Regions from separate parts of the Alteromonas sp. 5NW40-0090 genome, predicted to be linked through region 3. Evidence: predicted binding sites of a transcription regulator. Region 3 holds the regulator's gene; each other region holds the start of a gene.
What was found. Region 3 encodes MetJ, which represses methionine synthesis genes. Its sites were predicted from a motif close to TAGACGTCTAGACGTCTA; they were not measured.
Positions count from the first base shown of each region.

Region 1: the regulator MetJ is predicted to act here: its motif matches at 4,044-4,061, upstream of metK (methionine adenosyltransferase).
Region 2: the regulator MetJ is predicted to act here: its motif matches at 4,725-4,742, upstream of msrA (peptide-methionine (S)-S-oxide reductase MsrA).

Region 1 is NZ_BAAJLT010000010.1:216,914-223,934, forward strand. Features, by position in the region: gene AC27KT_RS14165 (phosphoglycerate kinase) at 1-593, opposite strand, end outside; gene epd (erythrose-4-phosphate dehydrogenase) at 706-1,716, opposite strand; gene tkt (transketolase) at 1,735-3,726, opposite strand; gene metK (methionine adenosyltransferase) at 4,132-5,277, shown strand; gene AC27KT_RS14185 (hypothetical protein) at 5,528-5,998, shown strand; gene AC27KT_RS14190 (3'-5' exonuclease) at 6,138-6,641, opposite strand; gene AC27KT_RS14195 (ABC transporter substrate-binding protein) at 6,962-7,021, shown strand, end outside.
Region 2 is NZ_BAAJLT010000011.1:172,557-179,577, reverse strand. Features, by position in the region: gene AC27KT_RS14920 (DUF2884 family protein) at 1-526, shown strand, start outside; gene AC27KT_RS14915 (NAD-dependent epimerase/dehydratase family protein) at 750-1,562, shown strand; gene AC27KT_RS14910 (sodium-dependent transporter) at 1,753-3,174, opposite strand; gene AC27KT_RS14905 (SDR family NAD(P)-dependent oxidoreductase) at 3,485-4,210, opposite strand; gene AC27KT_RS14900 (thiol-disulfide oxidoreductase DCC family protein) at 4,200-4,595, opposite strand; gene msrA (peptide-methionine (S)-S-oxide reductase MsrA) at 4,820-5,365, shown strand; gene AC27KT_RS14890 (hypothetical protein) at 5,467-6,588, opposite strand; gene AC27KT_RS14885 (metallophosphoesterase family protein) at 6,860-7,021, shown strand, end outside.
Region 3 is NZ_BAAJLT010000014.1:136,096-143,116, forward strand. Features, by position in the region: gene priA (primosomal protein N') at 4-2,193, opposite strand; gene rpmE (50S ribosomal protein L31) at 2,645-2,857, shown strand; gene AC27KT_RS17285 (hypothetical protein) at 3,063-3,380, opposite strand; gene AC27KT_RS17290 (malic enzyme-like NAD(P)-binding protein) at 4,061-5,296, shown strand; gene metJ (met regulon transcriptional regulator MetJ) at 5,460-5,792, opposite strand; gene metF (methylenetetrahydrofolate reductase) at 5,954-6,841, shown strand.

The DNA of each region.
Region 1 (7,021 bases), on a different contig from region 3:
AGTTTAGTAGATACTTTAGAGCCACCTACAATGGCAACCATTGGGCGCTTAGGATTATCCAGCGCTTTGCCTAGTGCATCTAATTCTGCAGCAAGTAATGGGCCAGCACAGGCTTTTGGTGCGAATTTAGCAACGCCGTGGGTAGACGCTTGTGCGCGGTGAGCCGTACCAAACGCATCCATTACAAAAATATCGCAAAGTGCTGCGTACTGTTTTGCTAGCGTCTCGTCGTCTTTCTTTTCGCCTTTGTTAAAGCGGACGTTTTCAAGAATAACGAGTTCGCCGTCAGCCAGTTCAACACCATCCAGGTAATCTTTTACCAGTTTAACCGGTACGTCTAAGGCGTCATTGAGGTAATCGACTACAGGTTGAAGAGAGAACTCGTCAGCAGGCTCGCCTTCAGTAGGGCGACCAAGGTGAGACATCACCATCACCGCCGCTCCCGCTTCTAGCGCTGCTTTAATGGTAGGAATAGATGCTCTGATACGTGCATCAGAAGTGACTTTACCGTCTTTTACCGGCACGTTTAGGTCTTGTCTAATTAGTACGCGCTGACCGCTTAAGGCCATATCGCTCATGCTTGGAATTGCCATTGTCTTTCCTATGTTAATTTCAATTTAGTAGAGCGTGTTTATAAACACACGCTCAAATTAACGGTGAAAGCTGCGCGGGCTGGTGCTACCAACCCTTGGCAGCATCAATGCTTTACTTTGCGTCGAACATCACTTTTGCTGTGTCGAGCATACGGTTTGCAAAACCCCATTCGTTGTCACACCACACCAGTGTTTTAACCAGTTGCTTGTGACTGACTCTTGTCTGTGTGCCATCTACAATACACGAGTGAGGGTCGTGATTGAAATCTACCGACACCAAAGGCTCTTCGGTGTAATCCAAAATACCTTGTAACCGCCCCGCTTTTGCATTGCGAAGGGCCTGGTTCACTTGCTCTATGGTTACCTTAGATTGAAGCGTTACGCTTAAGTCCATGGCAGTAACATTGATAGTAGGCACTCGTACCGCAATAGCCTCAAATTTACCCGCAAACTTAGGCAGAATGCGCTCTATACCGGCAGCAAGTCGCGTATCAACGGGAATAATCGACTGACTTGCGGCGCGGGTTCTGCGCAAATCTTCATGATAGGCGTCGATAACTTGCTGGTCATGCATAGAGGCGTGAATGGTAGTGATCGTTCCACTTTCAACGCCAAAAGCTGCATCTAGCGCTTGGATAACCGGAACGATGCAGTTTGTGGTACAAGAACCATTAGAGACTAATTTTTGTTCACTGGTCAACGTGTCTTCGTTGGTACCGAAAATGACCGTATTATCTAAATCTGGTGACCCGGGTGATGAGAAAAGCACTTTGCCAGCGCCTGCATCTAAGTGGGCTTGCCCGGATGCTCTGTCATCAAACTTCCCCGTACACTCAAGCACAATATCAACGCCTAAGTCTTTCCACGGTAGATCTTTAATATCGCTTATCGCGAGCAGCGTAATATCGTCGCCTGCGACATTAAGCGTGTTGTTTTCTAAGGCCACATCAAAACGGAACCGCCCGTGGGCGGTATCGTATTTAAGTAAATGTGCAATGCCTTCGGGTTTCGCAATGTCGTTAATGGCTACCACGTTAAATTCGTTGTTGCGCCCGCTTTCATAAAGCGCGCGCAGCACGTTGCGACCAATACGACCAAACCCATTTATGGCAATATTTACCATAGGCTTATCTGTTACCTCTTACAGAGACAGTGCAGCCTCTACTACAGCGTCAGTGGTAATGTTGAAGTGCTTAAACAGGTCGCCAGCAGGTGCAGACTCACCAAAGGTGTCCATGCCTACGATAGCACCATTAAAGCCAACGTACTTGTACCAGCTGTCTTTAGACAACGCTTCGACCGCTACGCGTTTAACAACATTAGAAGGCAATACGCTTTCACGGTAATCAGCAGACTGACGATCAAATACGTCAGTTGATGGCATAGACACTACGCGCACCGCTTTACCTTGCTCGGTCAGTTTCGCTGCAGCTTCAACGGCTAGCTGAACCTCAGACCCTGTACCAATAAGAATAAGCTCTGGCGTACCTTCACAGTCTTTAAGTACGTAACCGCCTTTAGCGATATCAGCCACTTGTTGAGCCGTTCTTTCTTGCTGCGCTAAGCCTTGGCGTGTGAAGATTAGTGTTGTTGGGCCGTCAGTACGCTCAATAGCAGACTTCCACGACACAGCAGACTCAACCTGATCACACGGACGCCAGTTATCAAGGTTAGGCGTAGCACGTAGCGCTACTACCTGCTCTACCGGCTGGTGCGTTGGGCCGTCTTCACCCAGACCAATTGAGTCATGAGTGTAAACGAAAATAGCAGGCTGCTTCATTAGTGCTGCCATACGTACCGCGTTACGGGCATATTCCATAAACATTAGGAAGGTTGCACCGTATGCTTTAAAACCGCCGTGAAGAGCAATACCGTTCATCATGGCAGACATACCAAACTCACGTACACCATAATAAATGTAGTTACCTGAGGCATCGTTCGCTTCAACGCCTTTGCTGCCTTCCCAAATAGTCAAGTTAGAACCAGCCAAGTCGGCAGAACCGCCGAGTAGTTCAGGAAGTAATGGGCCAAATGCGTTTAATGCATTTTGCGATGCTTTACGTGAAGCAATGTTTTGAGGGTTAGCTTGCAGTTCAGCAATAATAGCGTCTGCTTTTTCGCTGAAATCTGCTGGAAGCTCACCGTTAACGCGGCGTTTAAACTCTGCCGCAAGCTCTGGGTAGGCGGCCTCGTATGCAGCGAAAGCATCATTCCACGCACTTTCTGCTTTTGAGCCTTTCTCTTTGCCATCCCAGCCAGCGTAAATATCGTCTGGAATTTCGAACGCGCCATGGCTCCAGCCAAGTTTCTCGCGAGTAGCGACAATTTCGTCCTCACCTAGTGGTGCACCGTGACAAGACTCGGTACCCTCTTTATTAGGCGAACCGAAACCAATAGTGGTTTTACAACAAATAAGCGTAGGCTGCGCGGTGTTCGCCTGTGCCTTCTCAATGGCGGCTTTTACTTGTTCTGCATCGTGACCGTCAACGCCATCGATCACTTCCCAACCGTAGCTCTTGAAGCGTGCTGGTGTATCGTCGGTGAACCAACCTTCCACTTCACCATCAATTGAAATGCCGTTGTCATCCCAGAACGCGATAAGCTTACCAAGGCCAAGTGTACCGGCTAGTGAACATGTCTCGTGTGAGATACCTTCCATCAAGCAGCCGTCGCCTAAGAATGCGTAGGTGTGGTGATCAACAATAGTATGACCGTCTTTGTTAAATTGTGCCGCTAGCACTTTTTCGGCAAGCGCCATGCCCACAGCATTACTGATACCTTGGCCTAGTGGGCCAGTGGTCGTTTCAACACCTGGCGCATAACCGTACTCTGGGTGACCTGGCGTTTTTGAATGCAATTGGCGGAAGTTCTTTAATTCTTCAATTTGCAGTTCGTAGCCCGAAAGGTGAAGAAGAGAGTACAACAGCATCGAGCCGTGACCATTTGAAAGCACAAAGCGATCGCGGTTAGCCCAAGATGGGTTTGCAGGGTTGTGTGATAAGAAATCACCCCATAGTACCTGTGCGATATCAGCCATCCCCATTGGGGCACCTGGGTGACCAGATTTAGCTTGTTGAACGGCGTCCATACTTAATGCACGGATTGCATTGGCGAGTTCACGACGAGAGGGCATGTTGTCTCCTGATTTATTTTGTATCTTTTGTTTCGTATCTTAGCGGGCTAGCGGAGCTAGACGAGCGTAGAGATAAGGCGTTTGCTCTACTTCTTTATACGATTGAATGTGGCGTTATTCTTACCTATGCCACCTAACAGTTCAATGAGTTTTCATTGCCAATAGCGAAAGTAATAGTAAAAAATGGTCTATACGCTCACCAATGCGTATTAGCACGGTAATAAAAACCCTCTTACCTTTGCCTAAGTCTTTTTATTTTATACAAATAACCTTGATACTGATCGGGTTATGTCAACATTTCGTAACAAAGAGACTTTTAGACGTCTAGAAGTAAAGACTGGTATTTATAACTTGTTTTAGTACAATATACGACTATTTTGATAATTTAACGCTTACGGAGCATTTATGGCCACGCATTTATTCACATCCGAGTCAGTGTCTGAAGGACATCCGGACAAAATTGCTGATCAGATCTCAGATGCGGTTCTTGACGCAATTTTAGAGCAAGATCCTCGCGCTCGGGTGGCCTGCGAAACGTATGTAAAAACCGGTATGGTTTTAGTAGGTGGTGAAGTCACTACTTCTGCTTGGGTAGATATTGAAGAACTTACCCGTAAAACAGTTAAAGAAATTGGCTATACGCACTCAGATATGGGCTTCGACGCTGACTCATGTGCTGTATTAAACGCAATTGGTAAACAGTCTCCTGACATCAATCAAGGTGTTGACCGCGCAAGCCTAGAAGAACAAGGTGCGGGTGACCAAGGCCTAATGTTCGGTTACGCGAGCGATGAAACTGACGTGCTAATGCCTGCGCCAATCACTTACTCTCACCGTCTTGTTCAAAAACAAGCCGAAGTACGTAAATCTGGTAAGCTAGACTGGTTGCGTCCAGATGCGAAAAGCCAAATTACATTCAAGTACGAAAACGACAAGCCTGTTGGCATCGACGCAGTTGTGCTTTCAACCCAGCACTGCGATTCAGTAAGCACTGAAACCGTACGTGAAGCGGTAATGGAAGAAATCATCAAGCCTGTGCTTCCAAGCGAGTGGATTGATGCCAACACGCGTTTCCACATCAACCCAACGGGACGATTTGTTATCGGTGGGCCAATGGGCGACTGCGGCTTAACGGGTCGTAAAATCATCGTAGACACTTACGGCGGCATGGCCCGTCACGGCGGTGGCGCGTTTTCAGGTAAAGATCCATCCAAAGTAGACCGCAGTGCAGCATACGCGGGTCGTTACGTTGCTAAGAACATTGTTGCAGCGGGTCTTGCAAAGCGTTGTGAAATTCAAGTGTCTTACGCCATCGGCGTAGCAGAGCCAACGTCCATCAGCATAGATACCTTTGGAACAGGCGTGGTAGATGAGAAGACACTGGTTGCATTGGTACGTGAACACTTTGACTTGCGTCCTTACGGCCTTATCCAAATGCTAGATCTTGAGCGCCCAATTTATCGCCCAACAGCTGCATATGGTCACTTTGGTCGTGACGAATTCCCATGGGAAGCAACAGATAAAGCAGAAGCGTTAAAAGCATCGGTTTAATTCGACAATCAAGTAACGCTTTTATACACGCCGTTCAGTTTTATAACGCTTTGGTTTTAAGCGGTTATACAAACTAGCGGCGTTTTTCTATTTAGGCTTTGCTATCTAGCGAAATCAACGAAGCAAATAAAAACAGCAAAGAATATTTTCATCATTTATTTTTTGCGACTATGCTTAATTAACGAACACACTGTTGCTTGTAGTTTCTTGTTGTTTTACAAGCCAAGATAACAACACCTTGGACTCTTCCATGAATGTGGTTAACGGTACTCTCATAGCGCTCACTCTGGCTGTCTCGCTGACTGCTTTGCCCGTATTCGCGAGAAACGATAATAGTAACTACAGCCCAATCCAATTTAAAAGCAAAAAGATAGCTCGCTGGCAGTTAAACAGTACATATCGCGTTCAATCTACAACTGAAAACTTTCTATACGACAACAGCTATACCTATCCAGCAGGTTCACAAGGCTTGTTCAGCGCCAGCCGACAGTTCGACACATGGATTCCACAAAAGGTTTATGCGACCTATAAAACGAACAACACCGCCTTTCAACATTATGCTGAGTGGCTTTATTTACCTCACGATATCGGTACATTTACCCGTTTAGGCTGGCTACTTGGAAAAAACAAAGGGTTAAATATGGCTGTAGAGATAGAGCATAGGCAAGTGGGCGAAGAAGAAAATATGGCCCTTTCCTTGGGTGTGAATTACCTGTTCTGATGAACATGTTAGCTTCCCGCTAACAAAACTCGTTATACACTTACTGTCCGAGTTCATTAAAGCCACTCCTGCATTCACAATCTTTCCTAAGAGACGCTCCTGCAATTTCTGAGTAGGCAATTATCTATGCGATTTAATATTACCCTTGCGTGAGTTCAATGGTTTTCGCATAAGTTTGTTGAATAATCATCGCATCTGAACTTGCTCTATGACGCTTAACATCATGCTCGGCTACAAGACTGTTTTTTACATCGTGCCATTTTTCCATTTGAGGCTCAGTTAAAATATATTCAAGAGCGCGACAGGTGAAAGACATGTCAACATTCGCTGCAGCGTAAAGTTTAATCAGCCAAGGGTTATCCACTACCCATCCGTCGCTGTACACTATAGTGTTTCCTAGAAAATTATTAAGCTCAACACACACTTTATAAGGGTCCTCACCTCGTGCTTGCAGCATTTGCTGAGAAATGCCATGTAGCGACTCAGCTTGCGAGTCCCAATGCACCCAAGAGGCAAATGGTCTAAGCAATTTGCACCACTTTGCACCATCATAGCGCACAATGCCAATCTCTATAGGGTAACTCGCTGCCCCAAAACCACTTGCTTCCACATCTATTATTGTCGGCAGTGTTGTATTTCGCACTTATACTCCAAACTACTGTTCTCCTTAATATGTGTGTCAGTAAAAGAAGATACCTTTCACATAGGTACAGAGAGATTTTTTAAACTACTGTTTAGGGCGCAATTTTAGGCCCCTCACAAAACAACCACTCTACTTTGTACCTCTAACGCAATAGCAGAATCGTGCCACATTGCTATCTACCCGACTAAACTGAAACGGTGTCAAAAAAAGAGAAACTGGCTATAAAAAGCGCAAAATTATACTAAAGAATAATGCGTAAATGGCAAAACGCTTAGCACATTGCTATACACTTTTAGGGTAATCAATCAGGTGGCGACCCCATGCGTGCAAATCTTTTTCTATCAGCGCTCTTCTGCTTTTTTTCTCTCTTAAATTCGTGC
Region 2 (7,021 bases), on a different contig from region 3:
AGGCCTACAAATTGCCAATGTGGCAGTAACTGAAGTGTTTACTGAACTGCTGGGCGGCGATCAAATGGGTGATGATTTTCGTGAACTGTTCGACTCACTTGAAACCAAACTAAACGCCTCATTCTATGATGACGCAGGCAATATTCGCGTAGACTCAACTAAATTCGATGAGCCAGGTTGGTTTGACGAAAGCTGGGAGCAAGAATTTGAGGCGCAAATTGAGTCTTTAATCAGTGAGTCTATGGGTAGAATTCTTATTGCCGTAGGAACACAAATGTTGTGGGAAGGCGGTGATATGTCTGAGTTTGAGCAAAAGATGGAGCGCTGGGGTGAAGACTTAGAATATCGCTTAGAAAGCCAAGCTGCCGCGCTGGAAGAAAAAGGCGATGCATTGTGTAAGGTACTAAAAAAAGCGGATTATGCCGAAGGTAAAATGCAGGCATCCATATCAGGGTTAGATGATTTGAACCTGCTAGATATTGATCAAGACAACCACCATGACCACAACGACGAAATGAAGATGTAGTTGAACAATGTAGCGAACTCAACTCGCGAAACCAAACCACTTACTTTGAAAACCGACTGAAAAACCAGTCGGTTTTGTGTTTTTATACTAGCCGCTAACCAACTTTTTTGTTATCTCGACTCATTCAAGTTTCCGATTTTACAGTCAATGTAAGGTGCAGAGTTAACGACAACTGCCCCCCAATTAATGTACTCTTGAATCCAAAATAGGGGGGATTTAATCGATGACTCAAAATGTAGTAATTAGTGGCTACGGATGGTTAGCCGGCTATGTAGGCAAGGCGCTTATAGATAAAGTAAATATTGTTGGTACAACACGCAGCGAACAGAAACGCCTCGCGTTAAAAGCGCAGGGTATTACTGCTATTGAATATACTCTGGGCGAAGATACATCAACACTATGTAACCACCTGCCAAACGCGACCTTATTGCTAAATATCCCCCCTGGTAGGAAAAACACAGATCTCGCGTCATTTACTGATAACATGCTGCAGTTGATAGACGCAGCCATCAGCGAAAACGTAGCGCATATCGTGTTTATCAGTACCACGTCGGTTTACGGCGATGCCACGAACAAAGTAGTGTCCGAAGACAGCACTACACAACCGCAAACAGCCTCGGCCAAAGCCCACGTGACTATTGAAGACTATTTATTATCTAAACGAAGTCAGGTTGATATCAGTGTTGTTCGTCTAGCCGGTTTAGTAGGCCCAGACCGTCACCCCGCCCGTTCGTTAAGTGGAAGACAGTTGGATGCAGGAAATAAACGAATAAACCTTGTACATGTGTACGACATTGTATCTGCGTTGACGACCATCATTTGTGACAATCCGCTTAACGATGTTATACACCTTTGTAGCTTGTCTCACCCTAAACGCGGCATTTACTATGTGGATGCCGCGCAAGCGATGAACATTGATGCCCCACACTTTTCTGATACTGACGCAGAACCTGCTGGCAAGGTGATTGACGCTACGAAAAGCTGGGCAAGGCTAAATGTGACGCCAATGTACGGTGACCCGTACAGCATGTTTTAAGCTTGATAAAGAAGCATTTTCCAGAACCTGCAGATTTAATAACCGGTTGAGACTTTAGAACAGTGGGTAGGAAGAAAATTTCTTGATATAAACAAAACGGCAAGCTTCACGCTTGCCGTTTTTTATTGAGCTTGTTGCGATATCGCTGTTGGCTCGCTCTACAATTTTTACAAGGGGTGAGGAAACCTGACTAACCGAAAAGGCTCAGCCCGAAGTATTTTACCGCCACCGTGTTTACAAAAATCACGAGTAGAATAAGTGGAATAAAGGTTTTCAACGATACATCCACGTACTTTTCAAACCAGCTACCTTTGTAACCACTGCTGCCCTCTTCCAAAGATGCATTGAAGTTTGCACTCTTCCAACGATAAATAACGAACAGGCAAATTAGCAAGCCGTTTAACGGCAAAATCGTGTCGTAGAACACATCGTAAATGACATCAAACAGAGATTTATCTGCGCCGGCGTAGTGCATAAACGACGTAAGCACATCAACTTTACCAAACGACAACGCACTTAGGATGGCTAGCAAAATCATAATGCTACCTAATGACCCAAGCGCCCATTTGCGACTTACGCCTTTTTCATCCATAAGCGCCGCAACCGGTACTTCAAAAATAGACACCAACGAGGTTATTGCCGCAAAAAACACTAATAAGAAGAACAAGCTAGCGACAATCGATGCGCCCATATATCCAATCGAGTCTTGTAACGCCAAAAAGATACTAGGCAGATAAGTAAAAATCATACCCACTGACGATTCACTTAAATCATCAGGGTTAATGTCTGGGTTGAAAGAGAAGATGGCAGGAAGGATCATCAAACCGGCTGTGAACGCCACAGCCGTGTCTGTTAACGCCACCAGCTTGGCAGCGCTCGGTACATCTGCACGCTTATCAATGTAGCTACCGTAGGTTATAAGAATACCCATACCCAACGACAGAGAGAAAAAGGCTTGCGATAACGCACCATTCACCACTTCAGCAGTGATTTTTGAAAACTCAGGAACAATATAAAACTCAACGCCAGCCATTGCATTTTCGCGAGTTAATACGAAGATAACGAGACCAATAAGCATCACGAAAAGCGCAGGCATGAGTAGCTTTGCCGCTTTTTCTATCCCTTCTTTTACACCGCCTTGAAGGATGAGGTAGACCACACCAACAACGGCCGCCATGTATACAAAGATGGCTTCAGAGTTGATAAACAGACCAAAGGTTTCTGGGTTAGCTAACTTGTCTAGATTTCCGCTTACTGCTTCGAACAAATAGCCGAAAAGCCACACGGTAATAACCATGTAGAAAACGGCAATCATGAACGGCGTAGCAATAGCTAGCCACCCCGCGACTTTCCATTTCTTTTCATTACCGCTTATATCACTGTATGCACCAAGCGGGTCTTTTTTAGCATGGCGACCAACTGACATTTCCGCCAGCATTACTGGTAAACAAATGGCAAAAACGAAAATAGCGTACATTAAAAGAAATGCACCACCGCCATTTTTAGCTGCACCGACAGGAAACCCTACCAAATTACCTATGCCTACCGCAGAACCTGCAGCAGCCAAAATAAAACCTATGCGCGATCCGAACTGTTCTCTGGCCCCGCTCATATCCCTTCCTCTTGTTGAGTTATTGTTATAGCAGTTCGCCGTATCACGCCTTGTGATGCACAAACACGTTGTGTACTCACAATTCATGTTGGTTGTCGTTACTTACTATTCGTAAGGATCAAGCCGAGCGAACTGGTATTATTTATTATCAGGATGGCGTTTGTTGTTATGACTCACGTGTGGCGTCAACGCGTTGTATTGCTACCTCTATGGGCTTATCAATACGCTGCACCATTCCCAAAATAGCATGGTAACAGCAGTGAAATGAAAAGTCTTGATGTTGAACTTGCTGAAATGATGTTAGACCGTATCACCAAGTTACCACTTCGCCATTCCAGTCGATAAAATGACAAGCTTGGTCTCGATCAAGCGCCGAAAGGTGGTGAATGAGCTGTTTAGCGGTAAACTCAGGCGTGAACAGTTTCTTGGCGGCGACGTTCTTTTGAAAAGGCTTAGAAAGCCCCGTATCAACCGTCCCAGGGTGATAACAAACAAGCATGACATCTTTCAATCTGCGCTTGTATTCCACCGACGCCGTTTTAACCAACATGTTGAGCGCTGCTTTCGACGCGCGGTAGCCGTACCACCCGCCAAGTCCATTATCTGAAATACTCCCTACTCTCGCGCTTAAGCAAACAAGGGTTGAGCCTTCTTTACTCATAACATTCACCAAATGCTTGAGCCACATTGCGGGAATAATGCTGTTAGTCGAAAAATATGCCGCTAAGGCCTGCTCACTAACATCTTCCAAACGTTTCTCAGGATGAATGCCATCGCTTTCGCGGTGCAGAAAGCCGGTAGTGATAACTACCGTAGTTAACACAACCTGCTGTTCAGCCAGCTGTTCAACAAATTCGCTTATGTGCCTATCGTCCTGTTCGGCCAGCTGATGATAGGTAACATCCCCAGAATGATTGGTGTCAGATAAAGGGGCGCGACTAACCGCAAACACCCTAGCACCTTCACTGCTATACTGCTCAATAAGCGCAGACGCAATACCGCCCGACGCGCCCACTATGAGTACGTTATTTTTCACTGGCTTCTCCTGGTATGCAGCGATTGCACTGACGTTTTTTACCTGTTAACAGGTATGAAATGGTGTATCTATGCTTTGCGAATACATTGTAAAAAGCATCGGCCACATAACGAATAACAGGCCAGCGAAGCGGTGCGTATAGCCACCCCATGCCCACGGCTTTCCATGCTTCATGAGTGACATCAAGGCCAGTTATCAACGTCCCGTCGTCACGAAGTCCGTGAATTCTTGCATTGAGTGCATGCCAATCCATGGTTGGATAACGGCTTGAAAAATCGGGGGCCTGAATATCTACCAAGGTCAATTTGTTATGCTTGTCTCTTTTTCTTAAATGACGCATTTCAGCAATACACAACGGACAATACCCGTCATAGAAAATAATCACGACTGAATACCTCTGCCAAATCTTGAACACATTGATACGCATTGTTATGGGTAGCGAACTGCTTCAAGGAAAACGATTAGATGGTTAGGTTAAAACCTTTTACCTAACTCGCACGTTATTCTTATTTAATATTCGTTTATACGATAAAAAAACACGCTTGGATGACTTGTGTTGTGACCTAGCCGCACCCACACTACAGACAAAGATTAAGAGAGGTTTTTACTATGGCAAATTTACAAGTCGCCACGTTGGCAGGCGGATGCTTTTGGTGTATCGAGTCAGCGTTTAATAGCGTTGAAGGCGTGGAAAAAGCAATTTCTGGCTACGCTGGAGGCGAAAAGGCCGATCCAACCTATGAAGAGGTATGCAAAGGAAATACTGGCCATGCTGAAGTGGTACAAGTAACGTTTGATGCCGACAGCATCAGCTACCGGGAGATACTAGAAATTTTCTTTGCGCTGCATAACCCTACACAGCTAAATAGACAGGGCAATGATGTAGGCACACAGTATCGCAGCGCGGTTTTCTATCACGACGATACACAAAAAGCTGAAGCAGAAAAAATTATCGCAGAAATCACAGAAGAAGAGATTTGGCCCGATCCCGTAGTGACTGAAATAGTAGCAGTAAATAACTACTACGACGCCGAAGACTACCATCAAGATTACTTCAAAAATAATCCACAAAACCAATATTGCTCTATGGTGGTGGCGCCTAAACTTGCGAAGTTCAAAAAAACCTTCGCTTCTCGACTTCGCAGCGACGCATAAATAAAACAGCGATATTAAGCGCGCTATCAATAGCGTTAGCCAACAATAAAAAGGGTTGCTTAAAAGCAACCCTTTTGTTTTTCAATCTATTCGTTTTCTTATTATTCAAACCAAACGCTGTTAATTTCTAGTGGAAACAATAAAGGCGCTAAGTCTTCATAACGCGTCTTATGCGCTTCACACGTCGCGTTTTTAAGGTAGTTTTTCTCCCAAGGATCGTTAATGATCCACAAGGTATTTTCAATGGTCACTAATCCTTCCATCGACGAGTTGTCCATTGTGTACTGTTCACAATTCTGGTCGCCGGCAACGTCGAAGGTAATAGGTATACGCTTTGTTGGCTTACTGCCACTCACATCAATTACCCACAGTTCATTGTCGTTTCTTGCTGCGCCAAACAAATAGGATGCGCCCGTTGAATGGGTATAAAGTGCCAGTCCATTGATAGGATGATTACCTGAAGTAAACGAAGGAAGTTTTAGGTTAGGCTCGCTCACTGTGGCAAAATCTTTCGACGAGAAAAAGTCTTCATCAACAGCCAATGTAAAAATTCTTGGCTGTCCTGCTTTATCTTTCTCTAGCGCCAAGTATAAGGTGCCGTCGTCAGCCATAGTAAGACCTTCAATACCATCGTTGGGAAAGTTACCTACTTCGAACTCTTGCGGAAACTGGAGTGGGCGCACATCCGACATTTCAACCGAGCCATTGTCTTTTCGCGTCAATTTTACCAACAAGGTGGGGTAATCTGTTGACCCTGTTTCCTCGTATTTGGTTTCACAACGAGGGCTTAATGCGCCGGTACGGGTAGCATCTTCGGTAACCGTATAAATTACGTTAGTGTCTCTGGGGTCTACGGCTAGCGCTTCTAAATCAGGTTGCTCGCTCAAATAGCTATAAAAGCAGCTTCGGCGCACGGTAGTAGAAAATGAAAAGCGTTCGCTCGATGCGCTCAGCGTTGCGGTATCTGGTGAAATGCTATGAAGTTTCAACTGTTGAGTCGTATCAGCGCTAGCATCTGCGATAGTGACAAGTTGACCGTCTAGCACCACTAACCCAGAGGTTTGAGGATCAAACATAACCTTGCCTTTTTCATCAAGGATCCATTTACCCACAGTGACTTCGGTTAAGTCTTGAGGTTCAGGAGTAATAACAACGTCTTTCGGCTCGCTACAGGCGCTTATCAGTAAAGTGGTTAGCACAGCACTGGTCAAATATTTTAGCATAGTGTGAAGTCCTCTCTGCGTTCATTGAGACGAGAGCAAAAGGTAAAACTGAAAAAATTGTAAGGGAGTATATCGAGCATACCGTTTATTCACAAAAAAGAGTAAGGTTATGCGATAGACATCAGGTTTGCTGAGTACATATATGATTTGGCAACGTTAAATAGTCGTGCTGTCATCATGTTTTCAATTAATGTGCAGCATATTTAGTTAACACGCTTACGTGTATTAATATTGACGAAAATTAAAGGAGAGCGTCATTTCTACGCAGCACTTGCCCCAAGTTATTGCAGGTCCAATAGTAAGAAAAGTGACATCTACAGAATGTCATATTTGGGTAGTAACCAGTAACGCCGATTCACCTGCGCTAAATCTATCTGCAAATGAAGTCGTCGTCAGCGGCAATTGTCAACGCGAAACCGTACCCGTAGGTAAG
Region 3 (7,021 bases):
AAGCTAACTGAAATCGGTAGGATCAATATCTATTGACCACCTTACCTTCATTGCCTGCGGCAACGCCTGTAAAAATGGCAGCGCCAAACGTAGCGCATTGTGAAGCGGCGCACGCTTTTCATGGCTGCATACCAGCATAAACCGGAACCTGCCTTGCCGCTTTTCGATCAGACAAGGAAACGGTCCACTTAACTCAATGGCATGCTGCTGGAGAAAGACTTGCTTACTATCTTGTAAAAAGCGATAAGCCAAACTGCTGTCGGTCGCTTCAGCGCGGATCACAAATTGGCTAATAAAAGGGGGCAGCCCCGCCGCTTTACGCTCCATCAATGCGTGTCTGGCGAAATGGCCATAGCCATTGTGCACTAAATCTTGTAGCAAAGGGTGGTGAGGATTGTGAGTTTGAAGCCACATTTCACCAGGTTTACTGGCGCGCCCAGCTCTTCCAGCAAGCTGAGTTACAAGCTGAGCGAGCTTTTCCGGTGCTCTAAAATCCGCACTAAAAAGAGCACCATCACAATCTAGTACTGCAACTAGGGTTACATGAGGGAAATGGTGACCTTTTGATAGTATCTGGGTGCCTACTAGCAGCTGGTACTCTTGGCGGTTTATTGCGTCAAGCGTTTGGTGCAGTTTATCTTTGCCCCGCACGGTATCGCTGTCTATTCGTACCTGTTTAACACCGGGAAATAAGCTTGTAAGCCCTTGCTCAACTTGCTCGGTTCCGGTACCCGCCGTAACTAATTCATTGTGATGGCACGCTTCGCAGTTTGATGGCATTGAGCGCATGCCGCCGCAGTGATGACACTGAAGTCGGTTCTGTGCTTTATGCACAGTGTAAGGACGATCACAACGCTTACACATGACGGTTTCACCGCAGTGGTGGCAGAGCAGCGCTGGCGCATAGCCTCTGCGATTCACAAACACCAATACCTGGTTTCCCGCGCTGATATGCTGGCGCATTATCGTTAGCAAGCCTTGCGAAATACCGTAGTAAATGGGCTGGTCACGCGCGTCTAACACATGCTGATGCGTGCTTTTCGCCCCTCCTGCTCGCTTGGTAAGCTGCAAATGGGCATAACGACCGCTTAGCGCATTGTTAAGTGTTTCAAGCGCAGGCGTGGCACTGCCTAGTAAAAGCGGAATATTATGCTGCTTGGCACGCATAGCTGCCAGGTCACGAGCATGATAGCGAAGCCCATCTTGCTGCTTAAAAGACTCGTCGTGCTCTTCATCCACAATCAGCATACCGGGATTGTGCAGCGGGGTGAAAATAGCCGAGCGGGTACCAATGATAATACCGAGTTCACCGGCTTTTGCTCGCTGCCACACCTGTAGCCGTTCCTTATCAGAAAGCTGAGAGTGTAAAACGCCCACTGCAATACCAAAGCGCTTTTCAAAGCGTGACACGGTTTGCGGCGTAAGCCCGATTTCTGGTACCAAGATAAGCACTTGCTTCCCTTCACGCAGTAAGGGTTCGATGGCTTGAAGATACACTTCCGTTTTACCGCTACCGGTAACCCCTTCAAGTAAACTTACTGCAAAGTTGCCTTGCTGACGGTTAAGCGCGGCAATAGCAACCGACTGTTCTGTGTCTGGAACCGGCTTTTCAGACACCGATAACGAGGCAAGCCAACTGCCTGACTTAAATTCAGGCGCGACTTCTTCAATGCTTGCCAATGACTTTTCGACAAGCGCTTTGACCGCAGGTGCGCCATACTGCTTGCGCGCTTGGGACGCTAATAAGGCACCACCGGCCATTGCAGTAAAACAGGCTTGTTGTTTAGGCGCCCGCGATAACGTGTCTGCATCCCTTTGCCTACCTTCTTCGGTAAGCATTAGCATGTCTTGAGGTGTTGGCGCTGCTGACTCGCCTTTGCGCAATAAAACAGGCAGCATGGCGTGCAACACTTCACCCGGCGCATGATGATAGTACTGCCACAGCCATTGGGCCATTTTCAGCAGCACCTCATCTATAATGGGGCTATCGTCCAGTACCGACTCAATGGCTTTTAGCTTGTTGGAGTTTTCAATGTCGCTTTCAGGTTTGTGTAGGGTTTCAACAACTACGCCCACAAGTTTGCGCGGACCAAAAGGTACAACTACCCTCACACCTGCACTGAGCGCGCTATTGTGGGTATATGTGAAAAGTTGGCGCAGTGGCACTGGCACGGCAACTTGGATAAAGGCCATTGCGAACGTTTTACCTTATTTGACGACTGTTATAGCGCGTAATGCGCTTACTAAGTTTCTTATGTTGAAACTAATTATACTGAAGCTACTTGCAGACCTATACGTTACAGTAGTTTGCGCTGCTAACAGCTAGCAACACATTTTGCTATTAGCGCATGATTTTGCTACTAGCGCATATGGCCTAGCCTTGAAAGACAAATATTTAAACATACTTTACTGTTAAGCATAAAAAGAATGTTTTTAGTTTGGCCTTTTTCTACGGCTTCCTTGTCTAGCTCTCTTGTTTAGCATTTGGCCAAAAACCGCTTGATCAAGGCCCTGCCATCCTTTATTATGCGCCGCTCTTTTGCGATAGGCTGTTCTTTGAACGACTTATCATTTGAATTAAGTAACGTATGGTGTGCGACTTCGGGTTGTATAGCGATACGGCCTTATTATGTGAGGTAACCCAATGAAACAAGATATCCACCCAAAATACGAAGAAATCACAGCAACTTGCTCATGTGGTAACGTAATGAACATTCGTTCTACGCTTGGTAAAGACATCAACCTAGACGTATGTTCTTCATGTCACCCATTCTACACTGGTAAGCAACGTAACGTTGACACTGGTGGTCGTGTTGATCGCTTCAAGAAGCGTTTCGGTGCATTGGGCAAAAAGTAAGCCTGATATCGAGTTCGAAAAAAGCGCCTTTATGGCGCTTTTTTATTGCCTAAAATTCACGCTTCACACAAACAAGGTGCACCAAACAGCGCTTTACCGCCGTTATCCTACGTCAGGGCAGTTACCTAGCCAATGTAAAAAGCCCTGCAACTCGCCTTCTGAAAACGTTTTTAGCTTAATTTACAACATTCAGCGTAACCTGAACTCAGTGAAGGTTTTTTACATTAGATAAATGCCTATCCCAATTGCCGCCACTCACTTTTTTACATTGTTCTTCGCTGTCAAAATAAATACCAACGGGTGCTGACTTAATTGACGCCAAAGCAATATTCACTTGGCTTATGAAGTCTATATCCCAACCATTAGTTAACGCCCGCTGCTTCTCCTGCTCAGTATTAAACACGGCAATCACTTGCGGCGTTCTCCAATGCCCTAAGTGAGTTAACCAAACAAATCCATTATTGGCAGATTTTACGCTTTCGCATACACCGGTTAGCACGGTTATTAGTTTTCTTTCTGTCATATCCTCGCCTTAAGTGCGAATTTTAAGTGGGCTTTCACAGGATTTTATCAGAAATATTGGATGGAGAATTAACGAGGTATCTCCCTGCGTTCTATTTTCCTGATTTGGGTTTCTGTCCTATGCATTTATGAGAACGTAGAGCCTTTCGATAGCTTTGTTTTCATCCTCCACACAATAGACCTAAGGAATGTTATAACAAGTCAAAATAAATAATATGAATGGCAATTATAGCCCCATTTTACTGGTCTAATTAGTATGCCTACCCTACATTGGTATATGAGAATTCTGATCAGATATGTACACAGTGATTGGCTGTGTTAGAGTTGCGATCGGCACTTTGATAGTGAGCATTAATTCTGTGAATAATGCATTACTTTCAAGACTTGTGGCGCTTTTGGGTACATGAACCTGAGGCTTGTATCCATTAAGGTATGTGAACAAAATCAGTAAAGGTTAACGCCTAATCTGCTTTTTCCACATGCCACCTAAAGGCCTATTGATGATTGCTGTAAAACAAAGATCAACAAGCCCTAGTGCTAACAACTATTTATAATCACTTTTGTCATTACTTGGTTGTAACGCGCTTACGTTTATCTACCTATAACTATAACGACAATAAAATAGCTACAGAGCGTGAACGAAAACACCGATGAACCCTACATCTAAGGATACCTTTTTACATGTCAGATTTTAGACAACGCGCACTCGACTATCACGCCAAACCCACACCTGGAAAAATCCGCGTAGAGCTATCTAAACCTGCCGATAGCGTGGACGACCTTGCTCTCGCCTATAGCCCAGGCGTTGCCGAGCCGGTCAGAGAAATAGCCGAAGATGCAGATAACGCCTATAAATACACGGGTAAAGGAAACCTGGTTGCCGTTATCAGTAACGGAACCGCGATTTTAGGATTGGGTAACCTAGGCCCACTGGCATCGAAACCTGTTATGGAAGGTAAAGCCCTTCTGTTTAAACGCTTTGCTGGACTGGATGCCATTGACATTGAAGTGAAGCATCGTACGACCGAAGAGTTCATTAATACGGTAGCGAATATCGCCGATACATTTGGCGGCATTAACCTAGAAGACATTAAAGCGCCTGAATGCTTTGAGATTGAACAAGAGCTAATTAAGCGCTGTAAAATTCCAGTATTTCATGATGATCAGCACGGTACCGCTATTGTAACCGCAGCAGGTATGCTTAACGCGTTGGAGATTCAGGGCAAAAGCATAGAGAGCGCTAAAATTGTGTGTATGGGGGCCGGTGCAGCAGCGGTCGCTTGTATGGAACTGCTTATTAAGTGTGGTGCCCAGCGCGAACGTATTTATATGCTAGACAGAAAAGGCGTTATCCATACTCGTCGCGAAGACTTAACTGAGCACAAAAAGCTATTTGCTAACAATACTGACAAGCGTACGCTTGAAGATGTAATGGAAGGTGCGGATATCTTTGTTGGTGTGTCTGGGCCGGATGTTTTACCACCAGAAACACTGGCCTTGATGGCTGAAAACCCAATTGTATTTGCATGTTCTAACCCAGACCCTGAGATAAAGCCTGAACTTGCTCACGAAGTACGTAAAGATCTTATTATGGCCACTGGACGTTCGGACTACCCTAACCAAGTAAACAACGTACTGTGCTTCCCGTTTATTTTCCGTGGCGCGCTAGATGTTCGTGCAACGGCCATCAACGATGAAATGAAAGTAGCAGCAGTAGAAGCCCTTCGTGCTATTACGAAAGAGCCTGTACCAGAGGAAGTATTAGCTGCGAGTAAAAGTGATAGCCTGACATTTGGTAAAGAGTACATTATTCCTAAACCTATGGATCCGCGTTTATGCGAGCGTATTGCTACCGCCGTGTCTAAGGCTGCTATTGAATCTGGTGTTGCACGCGTACCTGAAAGCCCAGAAGAATAAAATTCTGGCGCATAAGGCAAAAAAATGGTGGGGCTAGTGCTCAACCTTTATTTGCTACAAAGTGCGCTTAGAGAATACAAGTACATAAAAAACGGCGCCGTGTTGTAGGTTATCAACTAGCAATAACTTACAACAAAGCGCCGTTTCTCTTTAATACTAAATATCAGTCGTCTTCCGACACATCGTTTTCGAAGCTAGGGTCAATACCCATTTCTTCCATAATACGTCTTGCTTCAGCCGGCACGCGATTAGGATTGTCTTTACGCAAGTCATCATCGTTAGGCAAAGGTTGCCCGGTAAATGCGTGTAAAAACGCCTCGCAAAGCAATTCCGAATTAGTGGCGTGACGCAAATTATTGATTTGGCGGCGGGTACGCTCATCAGTAAGTGCTTTAAGCACATTAATAGGTATAGAGACAGTGACTTTCTTTACCTGCTCGCTCTTTTTCCCGTGCTCTGCGTAGGGGTGAATATATTTACCGTTCCATTCTGCCATTGTACTAACTCGGTCTACTCTTTTTTATATTATGAAGAGAAATTCTAAACAAGTTCACGAAAAGGTCAATTGAGCAGTGTAAACCTCTTGACGTCTAGACATATATTCTTTAATTTAGACGTCTAAACGTCTATAAGAATACATTTTTGAGAGTAAAAGCCATGGTTTCTTACGCACAAGGTATCGATGCATTAAACCAGTCCCTGTCGGAACTGCGTGATATTGATGTATCTTTTGAATTTTTTCCGCCTAAAACGGAAGCCATGGAACAGACCTTATGGAAGTCTGTTGAACGCCTAGCGCCACTAAAGCCAAGCTACATGTCGGTAACCTACGGCGCGAATAGCGGTGAACGTGACAGAACCCACGACGTAGTTAAGCGCATTCAGCAGCAAACCGGTGTAGCAGCTGTTCCTCACTTGACCTGTGTTGATGCTAGCCGAGATGAACTTAAACAAATTGCTAAAGACTACTGGGATTCAGGCATTCGCCGTATTGTTGCGCTTCGTGGCGATTTACCGCCAGGGGTAGAGAAAACAGAGATGTACGCCTCTGATCTTGTTGCCTTGCTAAAAGACGTTGCCGATTTTGATATTTCTGTTGCCGCCTATCCAGAGAAGCATCCAGAAGCGCCAAATGCACAGTTTGATTTGCTAAACCTAAAGCGAAAGGCAGAAGCAGGCGCTACAGAAGCGATTACCCAATTCTTCTTCGATACCAGTGTTTACCTTCGATTTAGAGACCGTGCAGCTGCAGCTGGTGTCGACTTAGATATAGTTCCGGGTATTTTGCCGGTAACTAACTATCAAACATTAGTGAAATTTGCAGGGTTTACAAACGTGCATGTGCCGGGATGGTTGCACAAAATGTTCGACGGCCTTGATGCCGACGACCAAGCCACCCGTAACCTGATAGGCGCTAACATTGCCATGGACCAAGTAAAGGTATTGGCTAAAGAAGGGGTGAAACACTTCCATTTCTATACCTTAAACCGTAGTGAATTAAGCTACGCCATCTGCCACATGCTGGGCGTGCGTTCAGGCGCTTAATAAATAACAATTATCACAAGGGTGATGTCATTTTTGCATGATTCACTTCACAAAAGGCGCAATCAATGCGCCTTTGCTGTTTTAAACCTGCATTAAACTTTGCCACCAAGGCCGCCCGCAGTTACCATCTGATATACATGTATTGAACTATCGATGCCTTATATCAGTCCGCATTGATAA